Regions from separate parts of the Mesorhizobium sp. KR9-304 genome, predicted to be linked through region 2. Evidence: predicted binding sites of a transcription regulator. Region 2 holds the regulator's gene; each other region holds the start of a gene.
What was found. The regulator LexA, encoded in region 2, represses DNA repair genes until DNA is damaged. The targets are predictions, from matches to a motif close to TGTTCNNNNTGTGTTCNG.
Positions count from the first base shown of each region.

Region 1: the regulator LexA is predicted to act here: its motif matches at 1,907-1,924, upstream of ABLE71_RS08135 (metallopeptidase family protein).
Region 3: the regulator LexA is predicted to act here: its motif matches at 1,451-1,468, upstream of ABLE71_RS06940 (YifB family Mg chelatase-like AAA ATPase).

Region 1 is NZ_JBDZDN010000001.1:1,699,574-1,702,830, reverse strand. It holds gene ABLE71_RS08150 (FAD-binding oxidoreductase) at 1-139, opposite strand, end outside; gene ABLE71_RS08145 (CoA ester lyase) at 237-1,124, shown strand; gene ABLE71_RS08140 (DUF1737 domain-containing protein) at 1,137-1,343, shown strand; gene ABLE71_RS08135 (metallopeptidase family protein) at 1,337-1,762, opposite strand; gene ABLE71_RS08130 (hypothetical protein) at 1,946-2,920, shown strand; gene ABLE71_RS08125 (DNA polymerase Y family protein) at 2,913-3,257, shown strand, end outside.
Region 2 is NZ_JBDZDN010000002.1:98,709-101,965, forward strand. It holds gene glp (gephyrin-like molybdotransferase Glp) at 1-984, shown strand, start outside; gene lexA (transcriptional repressor LexA) at 1,103-1,819, shown strand; gene ABLE71_RS12725 (ComEC/Rec2 family competence protein) at 1,813-3,257, opposite strand, start outside.
Region 3 is NZ_JBDZDN010000001.1:1,461,595-1,464,851, forward strand. It holds gene gshB (glutathione synthase) at 77-1,018, shown strand; gene ABLE71_RS06935 (hypothetical protein) at 1,247-1,369, shown strand; gene ABLE71_RS06940 (YifB family Mg chelatase-like AAA ATPase) at 1,560-3,089, shown strand.

The DNA.
Region 1 (3,257 bases), on a different contig from region 2:
GCGTGGTTGCGGCACGCGCGAATTGCGGGTCGCGGTCGATCAGCGCGATCGAGCCCGAAAAGCCCTCTTCGCGCAGATAATAGGCGACCGAGCTGCCGACGATTGCCCCGCCGATGATGACCGCGTCGTATGTAGCCATGTGCGCTCCGTTGATAGCCTGGGCGAAACATCGCGGCCCCTGCCCTTGCAAGGGCCAGCATTGCCGGGCAAGAAGGCCAGACGCCAGAGAATTCGCGATGCCCGAAAGAACCTACCGTCCGCGCCGCGCGGTGCTTTTCGTGCCCGCATCCAACGAGAAGGCAATCGCCAAGCTGCCGTCGCTTGCCTGCGACGCGGTGATTTTCGACCTCGAGGACTCCGTCGCGCCGGAGGCGAAGGTCGCGGCGCGCGAGAGGCTGAGCGCCTGGTTCGCGGCACGGCCGAAGCAAGGGCCGGAATGCGTCATCCGGATCAATCCGCCGGCCGGCGAATGGGGTCGCGAGGACCTCGCCGCCGCGATCGCCTGCGCGCCCGACGCGATCCTGCTGCCCAAGGTCGACACGCCGCGTGACATCCACGATTTCGACGACGCCCTGGACGGGACGGACGCGCCGGAGACCCTGAAACTCTGGATCATGGTCGAGACGCCAAAGGCGATGCTCAACATTGGCGCGCTGGCGGAATTCGGACGCGACAGAGCGGCGCGGCTTGATTGTTTCGTTGCCGGAACGAACGACCTGATCAAGGACACGGGTGTCCTTGCGGCGCCCGACCGCCGTTACATCATGCCGTGGCTGATGCAGATGGTGCTGGCCGCCCGCGCCGGTGGGCTGGATGTGCTCGACGGCGTCAGCAACGATTTCCGCGACCTCGACGCATTTGCGCGCGAATGCGCCGAAGGCGCCGCCATGGGTTTCGACGGCAAGACACTGATCCATCCCGCGCAGATCGAGCCGGCCTTGCAAGCCTTCTCGCCCTCGGCCAATGCGGTCACTGAGGCAGAAGCGATAAAAGCCGCCTTCGCGCTGCCGGAGAATCTGGAAAAAGGCGTCATCTCGATCGGCGGCCGGATGATCGAGCGGCTGCACCTCGCCCAGGCCGAGCGGCTGCTGGCGCGGGCGGGACGATTATCGGGGCGGCTTTAGGAGAGAATTGCCATGCGGCTTTACAGATTTCTCAGCGGGTCCGACGATTCCGCCTTCTGCCACAAAGTGACGGCGGCGCTGAACAAGGGTTGGCACCTCTACGGTTCGCCGACCTACAGCTTCGATGCCAGGAAGAAGGCCATGCGCTGCGGCCAGGCCGTGGTGAAGGATGTCGATGGCGTCGACTACGATCCGGACATCAAGCTGTCGGACTACTGATCCGCGTTTTCCTCGATCTTCTCCATGTCGTCGTCCGACAGCCCGAAATGGTGGCCGATCTCGTGGATCAGCACATGGGTGACGATCGAGCCGAGCGTCTCGTCATTCTCGGCCCAGTAGTCGAGAATGGCGCGGCGATAGAGCGTGACGCGGTTCGGCCCCTCGCCGGTCTGCGGGTTCCAGCGCTCGGCGATGCCGCGGCCCTCGAACAGTCCGAGCAGGTCGAAGGGGGTCTCGAGCGACAGATCGTCCATGATCTCGTCGGTGGGGAATTCCGCCAGCTGGATGATGATCTCGCCGGTCAGCGACCGGAACTGCTCCGGCAGGTGCGCATAGGCCTCGAGGGCCAGGAGTTCCATCTCCTCCATCGAGGGCGACAGCTGGTCGTGCCATGATCGGGTCTGGTAGATGCGGGCCATTCTTCTTCCTTTGCCGGTGCATATAGCCGTTCGGGCTTCGGGTTTCGAGGCGATTTGGGAATTAAGGAAAAGCACCCGAACCGCTGCGAGGAATAAATTCTCTCCGGCGCCTGCTTGACTCTTCGGGTCGGCTCTGGAATCTATTGGAACATAACAGGAACATAACTCGAAAGAACAACCGCCATGGCCTCGCTTGCCGTGGCGCAAGGGACCGTTGTGTCCCTGCGCCATCAGATCGCCAGGATCGAAGGCCGCCTCGCCGAACGGCTCGACGAGGGGATGCCCGCGGATATCGATCTGCTGCGCCATCACGGTCTGGCGACGCATTATGGGAATCCCGGGGGCGGGTTTCTCGCCACCGGCGCCCGACGCTTCGACGCCGCATTGGGCGGAGGCCTGCCAGGTGCCGGGCTGACGGAGATCCACGCGCCGGGCACGCGCGACGCCGGCGCGGCGGCGGCCTTCACCCTTGCCGTGATCAGCCTTCTGCTCGAGAAGACCCCCGCGCCTGTCCTCTGGGCGGGTACGACCGAAAGTTTTCGCGAGGCGGGCTACCCCTACCCGCCGGGCCTATGCTTCCTTTATGGCGTGGAGTCCTCCCGCCTGCTGGTCGCGCAGGCCGACAAGCTCCCGGATGTGCTGTGGATCGCCGAGCAGGCAGCCGGGCTGAGCGGCTTCGCCGCCATCCTCCTGGAGACGCGCGGCAGGTCCGCACGCCTCGACCTGACGGCAACGCGACGGCTGCATCACCGCGCGCGCGATGCCGGCCACCCGCTGTTCCTGCTGCGCCAGGCGGCCTTGCCCGAACCGACCGCCGCTCCGTTCAGGCTGATCGTGCGGTCCGCCCCGGCGGGGCTGCGTCATGTGCTGGGCACGCCGCTCGCCCGCTCGATCGGACCCCCGGGCTTCGGCATCGAGATCAGCAAGAACCGAGCCTCCCCACCCACTCATTTCACGCTGGAATGGAACAACCATGCACGCGCCTTTCAGGAAAGAGCGGCGGAGAATCCTGTCTCTGTGGTTCCCGCGTCTGAGCACGGAACGCCTGCTGCGGCAGCGGCTGGGACGCTCCTGGCGTTCCCTTCCCCGGCAAGGCAGGCCGCCGCTGGTCGTCAGCCGCCAGGAGAACAACACCCAGCGCATTGCCGCCTTGGATGAAGAGGCCGAACGCCTCCGGCTGAAGCCCGGCATGGGCATTGCGGACGCGCGCGCCATGTATCCCTCGATCGAAATCGTCGCGGCGGACCCGCAGGCCGACCGCCGGCTGCTCGAGGCGCTCGCCGACTGGTGCGACCGCTACACGCCTCTCGTGGCATTTGACGGGAGCGATGGACTTTTCCTCGACATCACCGGCTGCGCGCATCTCTTCGGCGGCGAGCAGGCGATGCTCCACGACATCGTCGTGCGCTTCCTGCACCAGGGCTTCGGCGCCAGGGCCGGCCTTGCCTCCACGCCCGGGGCCGCCTGGGCGGCGGCGCGCTTTTCGACGGATCGG
Region 2 (3,257 bases):
ATGGCGGCGGCGGGAAAGCTGTTTCCCGGCAGGGTGAGCAAGGGCGAAGCGGTGCGCATCTTCACCGGCGCGCCGGTGCCCGAGGGCGCCGATACCATCGCCATCCAGGAGAATGTCAGAAAGCTCGGCGGCGACGCGATAGAGGTCTTCGAGACTGTCGCGGCCAACAGGCACATCCGCGCGGTCGGTCTCGACTTCGCGGAGGGGCAGAAGCTGCTGGAAACAGGCCGCGTGCTCGACGCGGCCGCCCTGTCGCTCGCGGCGGCGGCGAACCACCCTGCCGTGTCCGTGGTGAAAAAACCGCTGGTCGCGATCATCGCCACCGGCGACGAGCTGCTGGCGCCCGGCAGCAAGCCGGGACCGGACCAGATCATCGCGTCGAACGCCTACGGCGTGGCGGCGATCGCAAGCGAAGCCGGGGCGCGCGTGCTCGACCTCGGCATCGCGCCGGACAAGGTCGAGGCGATCTCGGCGCTGGTGAGACAAGCGATGGACGCCGGCGCCGACGTGATCGTGACGCTCGGCGGCGCCTCGGTCGGCGACCACGACCTCGTGCAGGAGGCGCTGACCGGCCTCGGCATGGAGCTCGACTTCTGGAAGATCGCCATGCGCCCCGGAAAACCGCTGATGTTCGGGCGGCTAGGAGATACCCGTTGCGTCGGATTGCCGGGTAACCCCGTGGCGAGCCTGGTCTGCTCGCATCTCTTCCTCAAGCCGCTGCTGGCAGAACTCGGCGGACGCACGCACGAGGACCGTATCGTCGAGGCCGTGCTCGGCGCGCCGATGCCCGCCAACGACACGCGCCAGGATTATGTGCGCGCCGCCGTCTCGCGAACAAAAAGCGGATACCTCGCCACACCCTTCGGGGTGCAGGATTCTTCGATGCTGAAGCTTCTCGCCGACGCTGGCGGGCTGGTCGTTCGAGCGCCCCACGCGCCGGCCGCCAAGGCGGGCGATGCCTGCCTCCTGCTGCTGTTACGCTGAACAAATCGTCAACGAATTCATTAAAATTTAAACAGTTGCGGAACACAACTGGAACAGATAGTGTTTGTTCTGGTTTTGTTTGACGTTCGATTCCTGTTTGATTCCGGGGGAAATTCCTATGCTGACACGCAAGCAACATGAACTTCTCCTCTTCATCCACGAGCGGTTGAAGGAGCAGGGCATTCCGCCTTCCTTCGACGAGATGAAGGATGCGCTCGACCTAGCGTCGAAGTCGGGCATCCATAGGCTGATCACCGCGCTCGAGGAGCGCGGCTTCATTCGCCGCCTGCCCAACCGGGCGCGCGCGCTGGAGGTGCTGCGGCTGCCCGATTCGATCGCGCCGGGCCTCAACGGGGCCAGGAAATTCTCGCCGAGCGTCATCCAGGGTGGCCATGGGCGAAATCATGAAGCGCCGCGTGCGCGCTCCGCCAGCAACGACGATGACGCGAGTGCCGCGGTCTCCGTCCCGGTTATGGGCCGTATCGCGGCGGGCGTGCCGATCGACGCGATCCAGCACAAGACCCATGCGATCATGGTGCCGCCGGAGATGCTTTCGTCGGGCGAGCATTACGCGCTGGAGGTGAAGGGCGACTCGATGATCGAGGCCGGCATCTTCGATGGCGATACGGTCATCATCAAGAACGCCTCGACGGCCAACCCCGGCGAGATCGTGGTGGCGCTGGTCGACGAGGAGGAAGCGACGCTGAAGCGTTTTCGCCGCAAGGGCGCGTCGATCGCGCTCGAGGCCGCCAATCCGGCCTACGAGACGCGCATCTTCGGACCCGACCGGGTCAAGGTGCAGGGCAAGCTGGTCGGGCTGATCCGTCGCTACTGAGCATCTTTCGGATCAGCGGATTCGGTCGGTGAAGCAGGATCCGGCCCCAGGGAGGGCGAATCCGGTGCGCCTTTGGTCGGCGTCGCTGGCTTGTCCGGTCGCCGATAGGGCGCGAGGCCCCGCGCCTCGCGTGAGAAACGGCGCTGCTCGTGCCAGGGCCGGAACGGCCGGCTGATTGCATATTCGATCGTGGCGGCGACGCGCGGTGCTTCGCCGATGGCCTCACCTGAAAACGTGATCGCGGCGCTGCTGTTGAGCGCGAGGTCGCGCTTGGTGACGACCAGAACATCCTTCCAGCGGCAGACGCCCTTCGCCGCCGCATCATCGATGACGATGACGCTCGCAGTGGCGCAGACGTCCATTGCTGCTTCGGCGTCGAGCGCATGAGCGACGATCGCTCCGGAGGGATGACGGGCCAGGCAAAGCGCATCGGCGCAGACGAAGCCGTCGGTGGTTGGCCGTTGCAATAGGCTGGCGCTTTCCGGGCAGTTGACGGGATCATCACACAAGGCGAAATCCTCCCTCACCGTCTCGGGCTTCGCCCGAGCCACCTCTCGCCCACTTTGTGGGGGCGAGGAACCCAGTTTCTGAGAAGTCGCGACGCCGGCTATTGGCGGCTCCTCTCCCCCGGGCAGGGGGAGAGGTGGCGAGGTCCGAAGGACCGAGACGGTGAGGGGGTGCTGCTGTTCAGCTGCCAATTTGCCATCAGCAGTTTCGCTCGGCTTGGCCGCCGCCACCCGCTCCTGTTTCCCTTCCGGCCGCACGACCTCGCTCGCACGCAAGGCGCGTTTCCAGTTGTCGATGGTGAATTCGTTGGGCCTCGAGCGATTGACGGCGATGCGTCCGTGGCCAAGGCCAAGCCCGACCAGGCGACCGTCCTCGGCGATGAAAAGATCAGGCCGAGGCTGGTCGAAAAGCAGCAGTAGACCCGCGAGCGCCACCGGCACTGCCGCGATGCGCAGCCAGGTCGAGCAGATCGTGGCAATTAATAGGGCGATCGTAAGGATAGCCACCGAGGCCGGTGGGACGAGGCCGACCATGTCGGTGGGCGAGCGCTCGGAAAACCAGCGCGCAATTGCGATCGTCGCGCCGAGGCCGAGCCCCATCACGTCGAAGAACGGACCGTCGAGCCCGAACGGCATGGCGAGCGCGCCGAGCACCGCGAAGGGCATCACCACCGCCGAGACGATCGGCATGGCCGCGAGGTTGGTGAAGAGGCCGAGCGAAGGCATCTGCTGGAAATGCCAGGCCGCGTAGATGGCGGTTGCCCCGCCCGCCACGATCGAGGTCACGGCAAGCCCGGCGGCCGCAAGCAAGAGGTAGCGGACGGCTCTGCGAGCCAGCGAGCGGTTGGCTTGTGCCTGGCCCGGATGGTCGGCGCGCCAGTCGGACCATGCGGCATAGGCGCCGACGAGTGCCGCTGTCGCCGCGAAGGACA
Region 3 (3,257 bases), on a different contig from region 2:
GTTGCCCGCTTGGCCCGATTGGCAGACGCCGCGCATATCCCTATATCGCTGACGACAGAATTTTCCGGAGCATCCCATGCCGCTGAAGGTCGCCGTCCAGATGGACCACGTCTCGACCGTGTCGATCGCCGGCGACACGAGTTTCGCGCTGTCGCTCGAGGCGCAGCGCCGCGGCCACACGCTTTTCCACTACACGCCCGACCGCCTGTCCATGCTCGGCGGCAAGGTCTTCGCCCGCATCGAGGAGATGACGGTGCGCGACGAGAAGGGCAATCATTTCTCGCTCGGCGCGCCCGTCCGAACCGACCTGTCGGAAATGGACGTGATCCTGCTCAGGCAGGATCCGCCCTTCGACATGAACTACATCACGACCACGCATATCCTCGAGCGCATCCACCCCGGGACGCTGGTCGTCAACGACCCGGCCTGGGTCCGCAACAGTCCGGAGAAGATTTTCGTCACCGATTTTCCCGACCTGATGCCGGAGACGCTGATCACCAAGGACGCGCGGGAAGTGGACGCCTTCCGCAAGGAGTTCGGCGACATCATCGTCAAGCCGCTCTATGGCAATGGCGGCGCGGGCGTCTTTCACCTGCATGACGCGGACCGCAACCTCGCCTCGCTGCTTGAGATGTTCGGCCAGGTGTTTCGGGAGCCCTTCATCGTGCAGCGCTACCTCAAGGATGTCCGCAAGGGCGACAAGCGCATCATCCTGATCGAGGGCGAGCCGGTCGGCGCGATCAACCGCGTTCCGGCCGAGCACGATTCCCGCTCCAATATGCATGTCGGCGGCCGCGCCGAGAAGACCGACCTGACCGAACGCGAGCGCGAGATCTGCGCCCGCATCGGCCCGTCGCTCAGGGAGCGCGGCTTCATTCTCGTCGGCATCGACGTGATCGGCGACTACATGACCGAAATCAATGTCACGTCTCCGACCGGCGTGCGCGAGGTGCAGCGCTTCGGCGGCGCCGACATCGCCTCGCTGTTCTGGGATGCGGTGGAGACCCGCAAGGGTTAGATCCAGGATCATATATTCCTGGTCGCTTGACTCCGTTGCTGATCGTCGGGCCCTGTCCCACGGTTTGTTCCGGGGCTACAACCCGCTACAACCGGACGGCAGCTGGCGCCATATATTTGTTCCCGTCTTGTTCCTAAGCGCGATCCAAGCTGCTTGGCGAATGTCCGCATTTGACGAGAAGCCCTAAACCGTGACATTTTTTCCGACCTCCGCTCCAGGAGTTGGGTAATGAAGAAATCTTATCAGAAGCCGACGCTGAGGCGTCGCGAGTGCCTTTCCAGCGTCACGGCTTTCGCGGTTGCCCTTTCCGATCAGTTGAACGGCTCCGGTAACGGCGCGCAGGAAGGCTAAGCAGCCAATACAGGCCGCTCCAAAGGCTATTCAGTCGTAGGCCAGGGGCGAGGCGTCGACCCCCTATGGCGACCTTATATTTGTTCCCGTCTTGTTCTTGCTTTATCCAAAAAGTCGTGCTTTCCTGACGTATAGGGAAATCTGATCCGATCTTGGGGCGGCAGTTCGCCGTCGGGTCCGGAGGGGCGGCATGGTTTCGCGCGTGCGCACGGTTGCATTCCAAGGCATCGAGGCGGTGCCGGTGGACGTTCAGGTCATGATCGCACCGGGAAAGACCGGCATGCACATCGTCGGCCTGCCCGACAAGGCGGTGGCCGAGAGCCGAGAGCGCGTGCAGGCCGCGTTGCACGCCTCCGGCCTTTCGATGCCAGCCAAGAAAGTGACGGTCAACCTCGCGCCGGCCGATTTGCCAAAGGAAGGCAGCCACTACGACCTGCCGATCGCGCTCGGCCTGATGGCGGCGCTCGGCGCCATTCCCGGTGACGCGCTGTCGGCTTATGTCGTGCTCGGCGAGTTGTCTCTCGACGGCACCATCGCCGCGGTGGCCGGCGCGTTGCCCGCCGCGATCGGCGCCAATGCGGAAGGCAAGGGGCTGATCTGCCCGCATGCCTGTGGCCCGGAGGCGGCCTGGGCCGGGGCCGACATCGACATAATCGCACCACGCAGCCTGATCGCCGTCGCCAATCATTTTCGCGGCACGCAGGTACTGTCGCGTCCGGAAGCCGCGGTGCATGTGCCGGCAAGCAACCTGCCCGACCTCGCCGACATCAAGGGGCAGGAGAGCGCGAAGCGCGCATTGGAGGTGGCGGCCGCCGGCGGTCACAACCTCCTGATGATCGGCCCACCCGGCTCGGGCAAATCGATGCTGGCGCAGCGCCTTCCCTCGATCCTGCCGCGGCTGCAGCCGAAAGAACTTCTCGAAGTTTCGATGATCGCCTCGATGGCCGGCGAACTCGCCGGCGGCAAACTGACGGACCGGCGGCCGTTCCGCGCGCCGCATCATTCGGCCTCGATGGCTGCCTTGGTCGGTGGCGGTTTGCGCATTCGGCCCGGCGAGGTGTCGCTGGCGCATAACGGCGTGCTGTTCCTCGACGAATTCCCGGAGTTCTCGCCGCAGGCGCTCGATGCGCTGCGACAGCCGCTCGAGGCCGGCGAATGCATGATCGCCCGCGCCAATCACCGCATCACCTATCCCGCGCGCGTCCAACTCGTCGCCGCGATGAACCCGTGCCGGTGCGGCATGGCGGGCGAGCCGGGTTATCGCTGCGCGCGCGGCCCGCGCTGCCATGCGGACTATCAGGCGCGCATTTCCGGACCGCTGCTCGACCGCATCGACCTGCGCGTCGACGTCCCCGCGGTGTCGGCAAGCGATCTCATTCGGCCGGGCCGGGCCGAAGCGAGTAGCGCGGTGGCCGCGCGCGTGCTCGCTGCGCGGCGAATCCAGCAGGAGCGGCTCGATCGTCTCGGGGTTTCGGCGACGAACAACGCGCATTGCCCAACATCGCTGATCGAAGACATCGCGGCGCCCGACGCAGCGGGGCTCGCGCTGCTGCGCGATGCCAGCGAAAAACTCGGCTTCTCCGCGCGCGCCTATCACCGCGTATTGCGTGTAGCGCGCACGCTTGCCGATCTCGACCAGGCCGAAACGGTCGGCCGCATTCATCTCGCCGAGGCGATTTCCTATCGCATCAGCGCCGAACGCATGGCGCAGGCGGCATAGGGCCCGGCGCACAGATCGAGATCAGCTGCCTGTGTGGAGGGCGCAACCCGCGTCATTTGCCCGCGTGAGCGGCAGGCCGACGAAGCAAGGAGGCGGCCCGGAAGACGGGGCTAGAGCGGCGAACGCTCAATCGGAATCGCTTCGCCGCCCTATCTCGTTGTTTCAGCG